Regions from separate parts of the Hymenobacter aquaticus genome, predicted to be linked through region 3. Evidence: riboswitches for the same ligand, from Rfam matches in the RefSeq annotation. Region 3 holds a riboswitch; each other region holds the start of a gene.
The links. A riboswitch is a leader RNA that binds a small molecule or an ion and turns the genes downstream of it on or off. The one in region 3 is predicted to bind S-adenosylmethionine.
Positions count from the first base shown of each region.

Region 1: it holds a riboswitch for S-adenosylmethionine, as region 3 does, so the genes downstream of both, E5K00_RS06530 (amino acid permease) here and E5K00_RS11240 (phosphoadenylyl-sulfate reductase) in region 3, are expected to answer to the same signal.
Region 2: it holds a riboswitch for S-adenosylmethionine, as region 3 does, so the genes downstream of both, E5K00_RS09250 (ATP-grasp domain-containing protein) here and E5K00_RS11240 (phosphoadenylyl-sulfate reductase) in region 3, are expected to answer to the same signal.
Region 4: it holds a riboswitch for S-adenosylmethionine, as region 3 does, so the genes downstream of both, metH (methionine synthase) here and E5K00_RS11240 (phosphoadenylyl-sulfate reductase) in region 3, are expected to answer to the same signal.

Region 1 is NZ_SRLC01000001.1:1,595,138-1,599,678, forward strand. It holds gene E5K00_RS06525 (lipopolysaccharide biosynthesis protein) at 16-1,500, shown strand; gene E5K00_RS06530 (amino acid permease) at 1,943-3,391, opposite strand; SAM riboswitch class I at 3,669-3,761, opposite strand; gene E5K00_RS06535 (TIGR02117 family protein) at 3,941-4,541, shown strand, end outside.
Region 2 is NZ_SRLC01000001.1:2,245,961-2,250,501, forward strand. It holds gene E5K00_RS09240 (dicarboxylate/amino acid:cation symporter) at 1-877, shown strand, start outside; gene E5K00_RS09245 (DUF4886 domain-containing protein) at 973-1,983, shown strand; SAM riboswitch class I at 2,160-2,251, shown strand; gene E5K00_RS09250 (ATP-grasp domain-containing protein) at 2,667-3,677, shown strand; gene E5K00_RS09255 (LLM class flavin-dependent oxidoreductase) at 3,772-4,541, shown strand, end outside.
Region 3 is NZ_SRLC01000001.1:2,710,303-2,714,843, reverse strand. It holds gene cysD (sulfate adenylyltransferase subunit CysD) at 23-934, opposite strand; gene E5K00_RS11240 (phosphoadenylyl-sulfate reductase) at 1,068-1,823, opposite strand; SAM riboswitch class I at 2,111-2,201, opposite strand; gene pbpC (penicillin-binding protein 1C) at 2,507-4,541, opposite strand, start outside.
Region 4 is NZ_SRLC01000002.1:227,635-232,175, forward strand. It holds gene metH (methionine synthase) at 1-2,285, opposite strand, end outside; SAM riboswitch class I at 2,361-2,470, opposite strand; gene E5K00_RS13845 (alkene reductase) at 2,762-3,880, shown strand; gene E5K00_RS13850 (tetratricopeptide repeat-containing sensor histidine kinase) at 4,158-4,541, shown strand, end outside.

The sequences.
Region 1 (4,541 bases), 1.1 Mb from region 3:
TCACTCATTCACCACTTGGGTATCGTTCAGCGGCAGGGGCTGCGCAACACGGTTATTTCGTATCTGGGGCTGGCGCTGGGCTTCGTGAACACGGCCTTTGTGCTGCCGGCCCTGCTGGCCCCGGCCCAGCTCGGCCTCACCAACCTGCTGGTGTCCATTGCCACGGTCTACGCGCAGTTTTCGGCCTTTGGCTTTGCCAGCGTGGGCATCCGGTTCTTTCCCTACTTCCGCAACAAGGAGGCGGGGCACCACGGGTTTCTGCCCCTGCTGCTGGGGCTGCCCCTGCTGGGCTTTGCCCTGAGTACGGCTATCTACCTGCTGGGCAAGCCCCTGATTCTGGCGCAGTACAAGGCCCACGACGCGGCCCTGCTGGGGCCCTTCTACGCCTGGGGTAGCCTGCTGGCGCTGTTTACGTTGCTCTACTCCTTGCAGGATGCCTACCTGAAGGGCCTCTACCACACCGCGTTTTCGTCGTTTCTGCAGGATATCGTGCTGCGGGTGCTCATTGCCGGCCTGGCCCTGCTTTATGGCAAGGGCGTGCTGGCCTTTCCCGAGTTCGTGCTGGCCTACATCGGGTTGTACGGGGCCATTTCCCTGCTGCTGACGGGCTATCTGGCCTTCATCGGCGAGCTGCACCTGCGCCCCACGCGGGCGGCGCTGCGGGTGCGGCCCGTGGGCGAAATCGTGCGCTTCGGCGGCTTCGCGTTGCTGTCCAGTCTGTCGGGCAGCATCCTGGGATTCATCGATTCGTGGATGGTCAGCGCGCAGATCAGCCTGGCGGCGGCCGGGGTCTACGGCATTGCCTACAACATCAGCACCGCCCTGACCATTCCGGCCCGCTCGCTCAACAAGATTGCCTTCCCCTTGCTGGCCCAATACTGGAAGGATCAGGACCTGCCCCGCATGGCCGACTTCTACCGCGACACGACCCGGCTCAACACCATTCTGGGCTGCTACCTGGCCCTGGGCATCGGCCTCAACCTGGATTTTATCTACTCGCTCATCAAGAACCCGGCGTACGCCACCGGTACCACGGCCGTTTTGCTGCTGCTGGCCGGCCGCCTGTTCGACGGCATCACGGGCGTGAACGGCCTGATTGTCGTCACGTCCCCGCGCTACCGCTTCGACTTGATTTTCAACCTGTCCTTGGCTGGCATCACCATCCTGCTCAACCGCCTGCTGATTCCGCCGCTGGGCATCACCGGCTCGGCCCTGGCCACGCTCTTCGCCATCGTGGCCATCAACACGGCCCGGACGTGGTTTGTGTGGTACAGCTACCGGTTGCAGCCCTTCACCTGGCGCATTCCGGTGGTGCTGGCCGTAGCCGTGGCCTCGGGCCTGCTGGTATGGCTGCTGCCAGTCCTGCCCTCCAAGCTACTGACTATGCTCATGCGCGGCACGGTGCTCACGGCCCTCTACGGCGGGGCCCTGCTACTGCTGGGCCTGGTGCCCGAAGCCCAGCCCCTGCTGCGCAAGCTGCTGAAACGCCCCCAACAGTAGTAGCCAGGGTATCATCGAACGAGGTAGAGACGCGTATTCGCGTCTCAATCGTTGCTGACGTTGTTACGGCACGCGCCCAGTCGTTCAACGATTGAGACGCGAATACGCTTCTCTACCTCGTTCTGGTTAGCAGCTGATCGGCACACGCGCAGACGATGAATACTTTGTTTGTATCTATTCTTCTTAAAAGAAGAGTGGCTCTTAAGCCCTTGGTGGTCGTCCTTCTTTTAAGAAGAGCCTATCCTAAGCCCTTGGAAGGCATCCTTCTTTTAAGAAGAGCCTATCCTAAGCACTTAGGAGGCACCCTTCAGATCTGAAGAGGCTATCCTAAGCCGTTGAGAAGCACTCTTCAGATCTGAAGGACGACCAAAAAGCCCTTGGAAGGCACCCTTCAGATCTGAAGGGTGCTTCCCAAGGGCTTTTTGGTCGTCGGCGCCTATACTTATTCTGCGGCCTGCTGCTGCCGCAGCTTGCTGTGCTTCTTGCCGTAGCCGTAGTAGATGGCCAGGCCGATAGCCAGCCAGACGAAGAGGCGAATCCAGGTATCCAGGGGCAGCGACACCATCATCAGCAGGCAGGTCAGGATGCCCAGGATGGGGACCAGGGGCACCCAGGGCGTGCGGAAGCCGCGGGGGGCGTTGGGCTCTTTCTTGCGCATGATGAGCACGCCCAGGCACACCATCACGAAGGCGAGCAGGGTGCCGATGCTGGTCATTTCGCCCACCACCGAAATCGGCACGAAGCCCGCAAACAGGCTGATGAACACGCCCAGCAGCAGATTGGACTGCAACGGGGTGCGGAACGTGGGGTGTACCTTGGCAAACACCGGCGGCAGCAGCCCATCCTTCGACATGGAGAAGAACACCCGGCTCTGCCCCATCAGATCAACCAGAATCACGGAGGTGTAGCCAATGAGAATGGCCACGATGATGGCCGAGCTGAGCCAGGCGTAGGGCGTTTTCTCGATGGCAATGGCCACCGGCGCGGCGCTGTCCTTGAACTCGGTGTAGTTGGCCAGCCCGGTCATGACGTGGCCGAAGAGCACGAACAACACGGTGCACACCAGCAACGAGCCGATGATGCCGATGGGCATGTTGCGCTGCGGGTTCTTGGTTTCCTGGGCCATCGTGGCCACGATGTCGAAGCCGATGAAGACGAAGAACACCACCCCGGCCCCGCGCAGGATGCCGCTCCAGCCGAACTCCCCGAACGTGCCGGTGTTCTGCGGAATGTAGGGTTGATAGTTGGCCGGGTCGATGTATTGCCAGCCCAGGGCAATGAACACGAGCACCACCGCCACCTTGAGGCTCACCACCAGCGCGTTGAACCAGGCCGAGCCCTGGGTGCCGCGCACGATGATGGCCGTAATGGCCAGCACGATGAGCATGGCCGGCACGTTGACCAGGCCCGAGATGACCGAGCCGTCGGCCAGAGTGGCCTGCTCGAAGGGCGACATCACCAGCTGGGCCGGAATGTGCAGGTTGAACTTGCCCAGCACCCGCACCAGGTACTGCGACCAGCTGATGGCCACCGTGGCGGCCCCCACCGAGTACTCCAGAATCAAATCCCAGCCGATGATCCAGGCAAACAGCTCGCCCATCGTGGCGTAGGAATAGGTGTAGGCCGAGCCGGCCACGGGCACCATGGAGGCAAACTCGGCGTAGCACAGCGCCGAGAAGGCGCAGCCCACCGCCGCTACGAGAAAGGACAGGGTCACGGCCGGGCCGGCGTTGTTGGCGGCGGCAATGCCGGTGAGCGAGAACAAGCCCGCCCCAATGATGACGCCGATACCGATGGCAATCAGGCTGAAGCCGCCCAGACTTCGTTTCAGGGTGCCGGCCCCCGTTTCGGCTGCTTCCGCGCGGAGCAGCTCCAGTGATTTTTTAAGCATAAGAGGAAATGGCGCGAAGCCCGGCTTCGCGAGAGAGTAAGCGACACCCATCCCGCGCAGCGCAGCCACGCAGGCGCACACGGCGGGGCCGGCCGGGAACCGGCGCGGGCATCAGAAAAGAGAGACGGAAAAGGCAATGGGGCGCGGCCTCAGGCCGCGCCGGGGCTCAGGGCCCGACGCTTCAACAACAGCAACAACAGCCAGCCAGCCGCGCCCGGCGGCGCACAGGAGCAAGAGAGGAAACGGGGCGGTTGGGGAAGCAGTCCACGGCAACTTGTTTTTATATGAGCAGGAATTGGCACCGTTCCGGCAGTTGCGGATGGTTGCCGACGCTTCTTCGAGCCTGTCTCTCAGCGCCTCTGTATAAAAACAATCCTTTGGAGTAAAGAATTGATGGCACAAAGGTAGCCCCGCCCCCACCGGATTTGCAAACCCGACGGCCGGGCCGCCCCCGGCGCGCCCCAACCAATTGCCCGCAAAAGCAGTAGGTGCCACCACCGGCCCACCCGCGCCCCGCACTTTCCTCTGACCTGGCAACTTCCTCCCGTGATGCATCCAACGCTTAAAAAAACGCTTCAGATTACCGGCTACGCCGCCGCCTCGCTCGTGGGCATCGTGGGCGTATACGCGGCTTCGTCCTTTGTTTTGTCGCGCATCCCGGTCAACACCCACGACCAGGACCCGGCCGAAGACGTGGATATCTACATTCTCTCCAACGGGGTGCACACCGACATCGTGGTGCCCGTGCGCAGCCGCTACATCGACTGGAGCGAGCTGGTGCCCTTCCAGAACACGCCCGCTAATGATACGTCGGCGCCCTACGTGGGCTTCGGCTGGGGCGACAAGGGCTTCTACCTCGACACGCCCACCTGGGCCGAGCTCAAGCCCAGCACCGCCTTCAAGGCCATGTTCTATTTGAGCTCCTCGGCCATGCACGTCACCTTCCACCAGCGCCTGCAGGAGGGCGACGACTGCGTGAAGATCCGCATCAGCCAGGCCGAGTACGCCCGCCTGATCGACTACATCAAAGGCAGCTTCGACTACGACGCCCAGGGCCGCCCCCAGCACATCCGGGGCCACAGCTACGGCCAATATGATGCCTTCTACGAAGCCAAGCGCACCTACAGCTTCCTGTTTACCTGCAACACCT
Region 2 (4,541 bases), 460 kb from region 3:
GCACAGCGTGGTGGGCGCCTTTGCCGAGGGCGACGTGCTACAGGTTCTGCTCTTCGCGGTGCTGTTTGGCATGGCGCTGGGCCGCATTTCGCCCACCTACAGCCAGCCCCTGATTGCCACGTTTGAGCGGTTGTCGCACGCCATGTTTGCCGTGCTGGGGCTGGTCATGAAGCTGGCCCCGCTGGGCGCGTTTGGGGGCATGGCCTTCACCATCGGCAAGTACGGCCTGGCCACGCTGCTGCCGCTGGGCCAGCTGATGCTGGTGGTGTACGCCACCATGTTTCTGTTCATTTTCGGGGTGCTGAACGCCATTATGCGCTACTACGGCCTGAGCTTGTGGCGCTTCCTGGGCTTTATCAAGGAAGAAATCCTGCTGGTGCTGGGCACGTCCTCGTCCGAGTCGGCGCTGCCACGCATGATCGACAAGCTGGAACGCTACGGCTGCTCCCGCTCGGTGGCCGGCCTGGTCATCCCGACGGGCTACTCCTTCAACCTCGACGGCACCTCTATTTACCTCAGTATTGCCGCTATTTTCCTGGCCCAGGCCTTCGGCATCGAGCTTTCCTTAACCCAGGAGCTGACGCTCATCGGGATTCTGATGCTGACCAGCAAAGGCGCGGCCGGCGTCACGGGCTCGGGCTTCATCGTGCTGGCTTCCACGCTGGCCGCCACCAAAATTATTCCGGTGGAAGGCGTGGCCCTGCTGCTGGGCGTCGACCGGTTTATGAGCGAGGCCCGGGCCATTACCAACGTCATCGGCAACGGCGTGGCCACGCTGGTCATTGCCAAGAGCGAGGGCGAGTTTGACGAAGCCCGGCACCAGCTGGCCCTGGCCGGCGTAGTTTCCGCCGCCGAGTCGGATGAGGTGAACGTATAGCCGGCAGCCGGGGGCCGCCAGAAAAACCCTTTCGCCGGTTAAAAACCCTATTTTTGTCTTTCCGCCCCGCCTTCACCCAGCGGACCTTTCTGCTTATGCCCCACCCTTGGCTCCGAGCCGGCCTGCTGCACCTGGGCGTGCTCGGCGCGCTGCTGTCTGCCCCCGGCCACGCCCAATCCCAGTCGCCCGCCGCGGCCCCGACCACGATTCTGTTCGTGGGCAACAGCTTTTTCCACGGCCGCTACGAGCCGGCGTTCAGCTACAACGCGGCCACCATCACGGTGGAGAAAGTCGGGCAGCAGAAAATCGGGCCCTGGGGCGGCATCCCGGCTATTTTCAAAACCCTGACCGAACAGGCCGGCCTGCGCTACGACGTTCATTTTGAGTGCATCAACGGCGAGTCGCTGAAGATGCACTACGACAGCGCCCGGGCCATTATCGGGCAGCCGCGCTGGAACACGGTGGTGCTGCAGGAGCACAGCCTGTGGCCCCTGCCCGCCCGGCGCAGCGGCCGGCCCGAGGTATTCCGCGACTACGCCACCCGGCTGGAGCAAGTGGTGCACAAGGCCAACCCCCAGGCCCGGCTGTACTTCTACCAGACCTGGGCCCGCGCCGACCAGACCTACGCGCCCGACAAAGCATATTCCGGGCTGCCCATCGACTCGATGACCCTGGACTTGCACCGCGGCTACTACCTGGCCGCCCGGCAAAACGGCCATTTCGCGGGCGTGGCCCCGGCCGGCGACGCCTGGCTGCGCGCCATGCGGGCCGGCGTGGCCGTGCGCAACCCCTTCGCCCCGGAAGCCGGCCAGCTGAACCTGTGGGGCGAGGACAACTACCATCCCAGCCAGTGGGGCGCCTACCTGAATGCCTGCGTGCTGCTGGCCGAAATTACGGGCTACGACCCGCGCCGGCTGGGCGCGCAGGAGGCGGCGGCGGCGGCGCTGGGCATCACGCCGGCCCAGGCCGTGAGCCTGCAGCGCATTGCCGCCGAGCAGGTGCTGGCGGCCCGCCCCGGCGCTTTTACGCCGGGCGCGGCTGCGAAGTCGGCCCCGAAAAGCAGCCCCCGCCAGGTCAAACTCAAGGCAGCGGCCCCGGGGAAATAGCGCCGGACTGCTGGTCGACTGCTGCCCGCCGGAACCTCCGGCGGGCTTTGTTGTTTACAGAGCATCCGGCGGCACCAGCGGCAGCTGGCCGGGTGAGGCTGCCAGCCGGTGGATTTGTAACTATCCACTTTGCGGCCTTACCTTCGCCGGGTCAATTCTTTCTGACCAAAGGATTGTTTTTATACAGAGGCGTGGAGAGACAGGCTCGACGAAACGCCGGCAACCACCCGCAGCAGCGGAACGGTGCCAATTCCTGCCCATATAAAAACAAGTTGCCGTGGACGCTGCCAACAACTTTTTCGCCCTTTCCGCTGCTTTCGTAGCCCAGCCCCAGTCTGCCCCGGTTGCAGGCTGTTGTTGGCCGCTGGCTGCGGCTGGCTGTTGTTGCTAGTCCCCTTCCTCCTTCCTGCCGGTATCCGCTGACCGCCCTGCATTTCCTGCCGGGCCGGGTTGGCTTTGCGGCGGCGTATGGCCCGGCCGCGCCCCTGCCCGTCTGATGTTAACTCCCTAAACAGCTCCCCGCTGCGGCGGGGTGCGTCTGCGGGCTTCGGCCAGGGTTTTGCGCGCTTTCCAGCCCCGCGCGGCAGCTTCGTTTCCTGCTTCCTGCTTTTTCTCCGGCCCCTGCGTTGCCGCAGTTGGCTGCTGTCGTTTGTCCCCTTTCCTTCTTCATTTATTCTAGTCTCATGGCCCAGCCTCAGAAGCCGATTGGCATTTATTACGAACACCCCGAATGGTTTAAGCCCCTGTTTGCCGAGCTGGACCGCCGGGGCCTGCCCTACGAAAAGATTGACGCCGCCCACCACCTCTTCGACCCGGCCGAAACCGAGAGCCGCTACTCCCTGGTGGTAAACCGGATGAGCTCCTCGGCTTACCTGCGCGGCCACGGCCAGGGCATTTTCCACACCGCCGGCTTTGCTACCCACCTGGAGCGCATCGGCACCCGCATCATCAACGGCTCGGCGGCCACCAGCATCGAAACCAACAAGGCCCGGCAACTCTCGCTGTTTGCCTCCTTGGGCTTGAAATACCCGAAGTCCTTCGTGGTCAACCACGCCTCGCGCATTGCCGACGCGGCCCGGCAGCTCCAATTCCCGATTGTGGTGAAAGTCAACATCGGCGGAAGCGGGGCGGGCATCATCCGCTTCGACACGCTGGAGGGCGTGGAGGCCGCCGTAGCCGCCAATCAGATTGATCTGGGCATCGACCAGACGGCCCTGGTGCAGGAATACGTGACGCCCCGCGGCGGCAACATTCACCGGGTGGAAACCCTCGACGGCAAGTTTCTCTACGCCATGAAGGTGTTTACGACCGGGGAAAGCTTCAACCTCTGCCCGGCCGAAATCTGCCAGATACCGGAGGAGCCGGCGGCCGAGTTCTGCCTGACCGAAGCGCCCAAGAAAGGCATTCAGGTGGAAGCCTTTACGCCCCCGGCCGAGGTGATTGAAGCCGTGGAGCGCATCGTGGCCGCCGCCAAAATCGACGTGGGCGGCATCGAGTACCTGATTGACGACCAAACCGGCGACGTTCTCTTCTACGACGTCAACGCCCTGTCCAACTTCGTGGCCGATGCCGTGAACGTCGTCGGTTTCGACCCCTACGCCCGCTTCGTGGACTACCTCGAAAGCCAGCTGCCCGCCCCGGCAGCCGCCAAGGCACCTGTCGCCGAAGCCGCAGTAGCCTCAGTCACGGAGTAGCTGAGTGAGTGCGCGAGTAATGATTTAGCACATTATTCACATTCGCCACATCAGCACATTAATCTCACATTCACCACATTAGCACATTAAGAAAATGCGTTACGGATATTGGATGCCCGTTTTTGGCGGGTGGCTGCGCAACGTCGAAGACGAGAACATGCGCGCCGACTGGGACTACGTCAAAACGCTGGCCCAGCGCAGTGAGGAGCTGGGCTACGACCTCTCGCTCATTGCCGAGCTGAACCTGAACGACATCAAGGGCGAGGAAGCTCCCAGCCTGGATGCCTGGAGCACAGCCGCCGCCCTGGCCGCCGTGACCAAGAAAATCGAGCTGATGGTGGCCGTGCGGCCCACGTTTCACTCCCCGGCCCTGCTGGCCAAGCAGGCCGCCAACATCGACCACATCAGCGGCGGCCGGTTGTCCTTGAACGTGGTGTCGTCGTGGTGGCAGGACGAGGCCAAGAAGTACGGGGTGCACTTCGAGCAGCACGACGACCGCTACGCCCGCACCGCCGAGTGGCTGCACGTGGTGGATAATATGTGGAAGCAGGACCACTTCACCTTCGAGGGCAAGTTCTACCAGGTCACCGACTCGATTCTGCAGCCCAAGCCCGTGTCGCGCCCCCGGCCGTTTCTCTATGCCGGCGGCGAGTCGGAGGCGGCCAAAAACCTCATTGCCGCCCAGTGCGACGGCTACGTGATGCACGGCGACGACCCGGCGGCCATCGGCCGCCGCATTCAGGATCTGAGCCAGCGCCGCGACAAGCTGGGCTTGCCGCCCATGAAGTTTGGGGTGGCGGCTTACTCGGTGGTGCGCAACACTGAAGCCGAGGTAAAAAAGGAGCTGGCGCGCATTACCAACGT
Region 3 (4,541 bases):
CGCTAAGTCACTAATTCACCGTTTAGAAATAGCCGTTGCGTTTGCGGTCTTCCATGCCGGCTTCGGAGATGTTGTCGTCGAGGCGGGTAGCGCCCCGCTCGCTGACTTTGGCGCTGAGCAGGTCCTGGATGATGTCGTCGATGGTGGCCGCGTCGCTTTCCACGGCGGCGGTGCAGGTCGAGTCACCGACGGTGCGGAAGCGGACCTGGCGCTCCACGATTTCGTCGGTTTCGTCGAGGCGCAGGTGCTCATTCAGGCCCAAAAGCTGGCCGCTGGGCAGCACCACGCAGGTGCGCGGGTGGCCGAAGTAGATGCTGGGCAGGGCAATGTTTTCGCGCTGAATGTAGCGCCACACGTCCAGCTCGGTCCAGTTCGAAATCGGGAACACGCGCACGTTTTCGCCGCGCTGAATCCGGCCGTTGTACACGTTCCAGAGCTCGGGCCGCTGCCGCTTGGGGTCCCACTGCCCGAACTCGTCGCGCACCGAGAAGATGCGCTCCTTGGCCCGGGCCTTTTCCTCGTCGCGCCGGGCCCCGCCGATGCAGGCGTCAAACTGAAACTCTTCGATGGTTTCGAGCAAGGTGTAGGTTTGCAGCGGGTTGCGGCTAGGAAACTTGCCGCCCGGCTCGCGCAGGCGCTGCCGCTTGATGGTGTCCTCCACCGAGCGCACGATGAGCTTTTCGCCCAGCTCGGCGGCCAGCGCGTCGCGGAACTGGAGCACCTCGGGGAAGTTGTGGCCGGTATCGACGTGGACCAGCGGGAAGGGGAAGCGGCCGGGGCGGAAGGCTTTTTCGGCCAGGCGCGTCAGCACGATGGAGTCTTTGCCGCCCGAAAACAGCAGGGCTGGCCGCTCAAACTGGCCCGCTACTTCCCGCAGAATATGAATGGCTTCGGCTTCGAGCCGGTCGAGGTAATCGAAATGGGGGGTACTCATATAGCTCTGATGTCAGTTGTTTATTCTGTCATCCTGAGCAGAGCGAAGGACCTTTGGCAGTTGAACGAGTATCGTTGCACCGACTCGTTCTGGTGTGATAAGGTCCTTCGCAAAGCTCAGGATGACAAGCGGACTAATTGGCCAAAACCGGCTCCACCACCGGGTCGGGGCCGTTGTGGGTGCCGTGCAGGCCGCACTCCTTGGCCGACTGGTCTTCCCACCACCAACGCCCGGCCCGGAAATCCTCGCCGGCCCGGATGGCCCGGGTGCAGGGCGCGCAGCCGATGCTCACGAAGCCCTGCTGGTGCAGCGGGTTGAACGGGATGCTGTGCGCGTGCACAAAGTCCCAGCACTGCTCGAAAGTCCAATCGAACAAGGGGTGAAACTTGAGGAGCTGGTGGCCGGCGTCCCACTCCACCGCGTGCATGTCCTGGCGGTTGGCCGACTGCTCGGCCCGGATGCCGGTAAACCAGGCCTGCTGGCCCCGCAAGGCCCGGCGTAGCGGTTCTACTTTCCGGATGCCGCAGCACTCCTTGCGGTTGTCCACGCTGTCGTAGAAGCTGTTGGGGCCTTTTTCGCGCAGGAGCTGCTCTACGCTGGCCTGCTGCGGGAAGTAGGGCTCAATGGCCTGGCCGTAGCGCCGCAGGGTTTTATTCCAGGTGGAATAGGTTTCCTGGAAGTTGCGGGCCGTGTCCAGGGTGAAAACCTTAATCGGCAGGTGGTGCTCGAAAATCAGGTGGGTGATGATCTGGTCTTCCAGGCCGAAGGACGTCGAGAACGTGGCAGTACCGGGAAACTGCGCGGCTACGGCCGTCAGCACTTCCACGGCGGAACGCCCGGCGAGCTGCTGGCGCAGGTTCGGGACCAGCGCCTCAGAGGCTACTTGCATGATTCGAAGAGGATGTGGTTTTCCGCAGCGGAAACACCGGCTTTCGGGATGCCCGGGGCGCTAAAGCGTAGCGCGGCGGCGGGCCGACTAACCTGCGGTAGTCAGGAAAAAGGTTGTGCCCAAGCAGCTCAGCTAACGGAGCTTAGGGCACGGCAGGAAAAGGAAGGGACGTGGCCTGCTACCAACACCGACAGCACATCATCATGCCACAACATCCAGGCTGTAAAGCAGCAGAGAAGGTCGGAGAAGAAGTGCGGGCGTTGGACAAGGTTTTCACGACGACGTTGTTTTTATATGGTCAGGACTTGGCACCGTTCCGCATTTGCGGTGGTTGCCGGCGCTTCGTCGAGCCTGTCTCTCCACGCCTCTGTATAAAAACAATCCTTTGATGGGGAAAGAATTGGTACTACAAAGGTAATAGCAGGAATTTCATAATTGCAAGTTATAATGCGGATAGCTGATTGATTACTGTTGGTATTGGATGTAAATTATTGTAATGCAAGTTGTTGTGATTGGATGTAAACTATGGGCAGTATAGTTGTATTCCAAAATTATTATTACCTAAAGTTATGATGGATATTGCACTAAGCTATGACTGCTGGCAACCTTGTCTTATTTCCGCACGGCATAAATTGACCGTAGAGCCCGGCTACAGTGCTACGAGTTGCGGGCCGGAACTGGTCTTACAACTCGTTTACCACAATCTGAATGTCCGTATTGCGGCCGTGGTCATCGGCGCAGGAAATCTTGACCGCGCCAGTCGGCGGGCGGAAGAATACCCGCTCGGTAGCCGCGGCCGTGCGCAGAAACTGGTCGTTGACGTACCACGACACCTGGCGTACCTCGTTGTCGGTGGTGCAGCTCAGCAGCAGCTGTTGCTGCTCGCCTTTGGTCAGCACGTACTCGGTGTTGGCCAGGGGCGAGGTAATGCCCGGGGCCTGGTCGCGGCCGCCGCGCACGAGCTGGCAGGCGGGGTTGTGGGGCGGCTGGCGGCGGTAGGGTATGCCCTGGGCTTCCTTGAAAGCGGCCACTTCCGGCAGCAGGTTGGGGTACAGTTCGCGCCGGTAGCCGGTGGCCGGCGCGCAGGCCCGGCAGTAGGTGTATTGCCCGTCGGCCGAAAGCAGGACCTCTTTCTGGTGCTGGCAGCGCAGCCCGGCCGACACGCCGGGCAGGAAGTAGTCGATAATCTGGTTGGGGCAATTCTCGCCCGGCGGCCGGCCGGTTTCGGCGCACACCAGCCGGAAATCGAGGCTGGCGGGCGGCTGAAACCAGTTGTTGGGCGAGTTGTAGGCCAGCGTGTTAAACAAGTCGAAGAGCAGGGGCGTGGCAATGTCGGAGCCGGTGAGGGCCGGGCTGCCCTGCCCGCTGAAGTTGCCCACCCACACCCCGATGGTGTACTCCCGGTTGTAGCCGATGCTCCAGGCGTCGCGGCGGCCGTAGCTGGTGCCGGTTTTCCAGGCAATCTTGGGCAGGCGGAGGCTGGTTTCGTAGCCCACGGGCAAATCGGGGCGGGTGAGCTGGGCCAGGATGTCGGTGATGAGAAACGCCGAGGCCTCGGAAAAGAGGGTTGAGTGTTGGGTTGGTTTGGCTGACTGCTGTTGCTTCCGGCCCGGGGCTGCCGGCTCATTTCTACTTCTTCGCTCTTCACTATTACTGGCGAAGCGCAGGGGCCCGTACTGCCCACCGGCCGCCAGGGTCACGTAGAGGTTGGTCAGCTCTTCGAGCGTGGCCCCGCAGCCGCCCAGAATGGTGCTCAAGCCCAGGTGGGGGGCACGTTTGGCCACGGTGCGGAAGCCGGCGGCCCGCAGCTGGGTGGTAAAGGTGGGCACGCCCAGCTCCGAGAGCACCCGCACGGCCGGAATGTTGAGCGAATAGGCCAGGGCGCGGTCCAGGGGCACTTCGCCGTTGCAGCGCTTGTCGAAGTTTTCGGGCTGGTAGCCGCCGAAGTTGGTCGGCACGTCGGGCAGCAGCAGCTTGGGCGTCACCAGGCCTTGGTCCAGCGCCAGGGCGTAGAGGAAGGGCTTGAGCGTGCTGCCCGGCGAGCGGACGGCCTGCACCCCATCGTTCTGGCCTTTGGTGAAGCTGTCCTGGAAGTCGGCCGAGCCCACGTAGGCTTCCACGGCCCGGGTGCGGTTGTTGACCACCAGCACGGCCGCGTTGCTGATGCCCAGCTCCCGCAGGCGGCGCACGTAGTTGCGGGTCAGATCCTCGGCCTTGGCCTGCTTACCGCGCTGCAACGTGGAGGCTATGCTGGCCCGGCCGGGAAACTGCCGCACCAGCCGCCGGGCCAGGTGGGGCGCCAGCGTGGGGGCCGCGTGACGCTGCACGTCCAGCGGCTCGAGCAGGGCATCGGCAATGTCCGGCCGGGGAAACAGGCTCTGCTCTCCGAAACGGCGCAGCCACCGGTTGCGCTCCTGCCGGATGGCCGCGTTGTGCCGGCCCAGCACCAAGCCCCGCGGCCGGTTCGGGATGATGGCCAACGTCACGGTCTGGGCCAGGGAAAGGTAGTCGGGGGGCTGCTGGAAGTAGAGCAGGGCCGCCGACTTCACGCCCTCGATGTTGCCGCCGTAGGGCACCAGGTTCAGGTAGAGCTGCAGGATTTCGGGCTTGCTGTAGTGGGCTTCCAGCTGCAGGGCGCGCAGCATTTCCAGCAGCTTGTTGCCCACGGTCCGCTCCTTGGGTTCCAGCAGGCGGGCCACCTGCATGGTAATGGTGCTG
Region 4 (4,541 bases), on a different contig from region 3:
ACGTCGCCTTTCACCGTGGCCAGCAGAATCTTCCCGGCCGTTTGCCGCTCCGAGCCCTGCTTGTCGGCCAAGAGGTAGGGCTCCAGGTAAGCCACGGCCTTTTTCATCACCCGGGCCGACTTCACCACCTGGGGCAGAAACATCTTACCGGCCCCGAACAGGTCCCCTACCACGTTCATGCCGGCCATCAGCGGCCCTTCGATGACTTCGAGCGGGCGGCCCACCTGCTGGCGCACTTCCTCGGTGTCCTGGTCGATAAACTCGGTAATACCTTTCACTAAAGCATGTTGCAGCCGCTCGGCTACCGGTAGGCTGCGCCAAGCGTCGGCCACTACTTCGGCCTTGTCTTTTTGCTTGACGGTGTCGGCAAAGTCCACCAGCCGCTCGGTGGCGTCGGGGCGGCGGTTGAGCAGCACGTCCTCCACCAGCTCCAAAAGGTCCTTGGGAATTTCGTCGTAGACGCCCAGCTGCCCGGGGTTCACGATGCCCATATCCAGGCCGGCCCGGATGGCGTGGTAGAGGAAGGCCGAGTGCATGGCCTCGCGCACCACGTCGTTGCCGCGGAACGAGAAGCTGATGTTCGACACGCCGCCGCTGGTCAGGGCGCCGGGCAGGTTCTGTTTAATCCACCGCACGGCCTCAATGAAGTCCAGCGCGTAGTTGCGGTGCTCCTCCATGCCGGTGCCCACGGTCAGGATGTTGGGGTCGAAAATGATGTCCTGGGCCGGGAAACCGACTTCGTTCACCAGAATATCGTAGCTGCGCCGGCAGATTTCGACGCGCTTCTCGAAGGAGTCGGCCTGGCCGTTTTCGTCGAAGGCCATGACCACCATGGCGGCCCCGTAGGCGCGCACGGTGCGGGCCCGCTCCCGGAATACTTCCTCGCCTTCCTTGAGCGAAATCGAGTTGACGATGCTCTTGCCCTGCACGCACTTGAGGCCCGCTTCCAGCACGCTCCACTTCGAGGAGTCAATCATGATGGGCACCCGGGAAATGTCGGGCTCCGAGGCAATCAGGTTTAGAAACGTCGTCATGGCCTGCTCCGAGTCGAGCATGCCTTCGTCCATGTTCACGTCGAGCACCTGGGCCCCGCCTTCCACCTGGTCGCGCGCCACTTGCAGGGCCTGCTCGTAGGCCCCCGTGCGAATCAGGCGGGCAAAGGCCCGGGAGCCGGTCACGTTGCACCGCTCCCCGACGTTGACAAACAGCGAATCGGGGTAGATGCCGAAGGGCTCCAGGCCGGCCAGGCGGGTGGCCCGGGGCACCGTGGGCAACTGACGGGGCTGGTATTTCTCGGCCAGCTTGGCCAGCTCGGCAATGTGCTGGGGCGTGGTGCCGCAGCAGCCGCCGGCCACCGTGACGATGCCGTCCTTAAGGTAGTTTTCGACGATGGCCGCGAATTCCTGGGCCGACTCGTCGTAGCCGCCGAAAGCATTGGGCAGGCCCGCGTTGGGGTAGGCCGAAATGTGCACGTCGGCCAGGCGGCTCAGCTCCTTGATGTAAATCTTGAGCTGGTCGGCCCCCAACGCGCAGTTCAGGCCCACGCTCAGCAAAGGCAGGTGACTGATGGAGTTCCAGAACGCCTCCACCGTCTGCCCGCTCAGCGTGCGGCCCGAGGCGTCGGTGATGGTGCCCGAAATCATGACCGGTACCACTTTGCCGCCCTCGTCGAAGAACTTCTGCACCGCAAACAGGGCCGCCTTGGCGTTGAGCGTATCGAAGATGGTTTCGATGAGCAGCGTGTCGGAGCCGCCTTCCACCAGCCCGCGCACCTGCTCCAGGTAGGCCGTGGCCAGCTCATCGAAGGTCACGGCGCGGAAGCCGGGCCGGTTCACGTCGGGCGACAACGAGGCGGTGCGGTTGGTGGGCCCGATGGCGCCAGCCACGAAGCGGGGCTTGCTGGGGTTGCGGGCCGTAAACTCGTCGGCGACTTCCCGGGCAATGCGCGCCGACTCGTAATTAAGCTCGTAGACCACGTGTTCCAGCCCGTAGTCGGCCTGGGCAATGGTGGTGCCGCTGAACGTGTTGGTTTCCACCATGTCGGCCCCGGCGGCGAAGTAGTCGGCGTGAATGCCCCGGATGATGTCGGGGCGGGTCAGGCTGAGCAGGTCGTTGTTGCCGCGCAGGGGCTTGGGGTGGTCGGCAAAGCGGGTGCCGCGGAAGTCGGCTTCCTCCAGCGTGTGGCGCTGAATCATGGTGCCCATAGCACCATCGAGCACGAGGATGCGCTGCTGCAGAATGTCGTAAAGCGGGGAGTCGGGGCGGCGAAGCGTGGTCGGTTGCATATCGGCTCTTCTGGGGAAATACGGGGCTAAACACTGCCTTATCCAGAAAGAGCCGCGCGGGAAAGTCGCGTGCCGTACTTATCTTCTTCCTGAGCCGTAGCCTCGGAATGGGAGTTAGCACCTTGTTTTATTTCAGGTTGCTAAGACGTCGTCGGGCCCAGTCCCTCGGTCTTTCTGGATAAGTAACACAGCGAATATACAGCGCGGAAATCCGGAATCCAATTCTGGCGGTACTTGCCGGTGGAATATATTATGTTTTGAAGAAAAGATGGTAATTATTCCAATTTGCTTGACTGTTTGCGGGCGAAAACGGCGCTTAAATGCTGTTTTAGCAATATTCGGGCGGCTTACGTTCAACCGGCGGCCCGCTGCGCCGCCGCCGGTCGGGTAAAACTTTTATGTAGGTACATTGGTTGGGAAGCAACATCCGGCCGGCCACGGCGCCGGCTTTCCATTTTGCTTCATTATTCTCAATCATGAGCCAAGCTTCCAACCTCTTTTCGCCCTTCCAGATGGGCGCCGTTTCGCTGCCCAACCGGCTGGTAATGGCCCCCATGACCCGCAGCCGGGCCAACAACGACGGCAACGTACCCACCGACTCGACGGTGACATACTACGAGCAGCGCGCCTCGGCGGGCCTGATTATCACCGAAGGCGCCCAGGTGTCGCCCCAGGGCGTGGGCTACGTTTTCACGCCCGGCATCTACTCCGCGGCCCAGGTAGCGGGCTGGCGCAAGGTAACCGACGCGGTGCACGCCGCCGGGGGCCGCATCTTCATTCAGCTCTGGCACGTGGGCCGCATTTCCCACCCCGACTTCCACAACGGCGAGCTGCCGGTGGCTCCGTCGGCGGTGCAGCCTACGGGCGTGCAGGCGTATACCACCAATGGCATGCAGGAAATTCCGACGCCCCGGGCCCTGGAAACGGCCGAGGTGAAGGCCATTGTGGAAGACTTCCGTCAGGCTGCCGCCAACGCCAAGGAAGCCGGCTTCGACGGCGTTGAAATCCACGGCGCTAATGGCTACCTGGTCGACCAGTTTATTCAGGATGGCACCAACCAGCGCACCGACGAGTACGGCGGCAGCGTAGAAAACCGCGCCCGGTTTGCCCTCGAAGTAGTGCAAGCCGCCGCCGACGTGTTCGGGGCCGACCGGGTGGGTATCCGCCTGGCCCCCACCGGCGCAATGGGCGGCATCACCGACTCGGACCGCGTGCGGACGTTCCGCTACGTGGCCGAGCAGCTCAATGCTCTGGGGCTGGCGTACCTGCACGTCATTGAGGCCCTGCCCGGCCACCCCATGGCCGCCGCGCCCGGCGTGCCGGCCGTCGCCGCCGAGCTGCGCAAGGTCTTCACCGGCCCGTTTATTCTCAACGGCGGCTACACCCAGGAAACGGCTGAAGCCGCCCTGGCCAACAACGAAGCCGACCTGATTGCCTTCGGCGTGCCCTTCATTGCCAACCCCGACCTGGTGGAACGCTTCGAGCAGGGTACGGCCCTGAACATGCCCGATCAGGCCACGTTCTACAGCGGCGGCGACAAAGGCTACATTGACTACCCCAGCCTGGAGGAAGCACCCGTGGCAGCCAAGCAATAGGGGCCGAAAAACAAAGGTGCAAAGCCCCGCCGCAGACTCTCTGCGGCGGGGCTTTTTCGTTGGCAGCTAGCGGGCCGGAACAGGCTGGCGCAAGGATGTATAGGATAAATTAAGTACCTTATAAATAAATATAGTATTATACATTCCTTTACCTTCGTACCATTATCCAAACGAGGCCTCTCCGTATCCCGCGGTATTCGGGCCGTGGGCCGGGAGCGGGCACCCTCGGGCGTGACGGCTTCGCGGCTCGGTACGGACGGGGCGCTGCTTGCCGTGTATGCACAACTGGCTTACCATGCTCGCCTCCGCCCTGGGTCTGCTGCTGCTGGGCTGGCTGGGAGCACCGCTTCGGGCGGAGGCCCAACACCGCGCCCTGGACAGCCTAAAGACGCTGGTGCGCACGGCCCCGGCCGATACTACCCGCGCCCAGGCGGCTTACGCGCTGGTGCCCCGCTACGTCACTTCCGATACGGTGCAGGCCTGGAGCTACGCGCGCCAGGGTCTGGCCCTGGCGCACCGCTCAGGCGACAAGGCCACCGTAGCCGCCGCGCATCTGGTGCTGGGCAACCTGTACGACTATGCCGGGCGGCATGCCCTGGCCCGGCGGCACTTTCACCAGGCCCGCGCCATCTACCAGCAGCTGTACCGCACTACCCGGTCG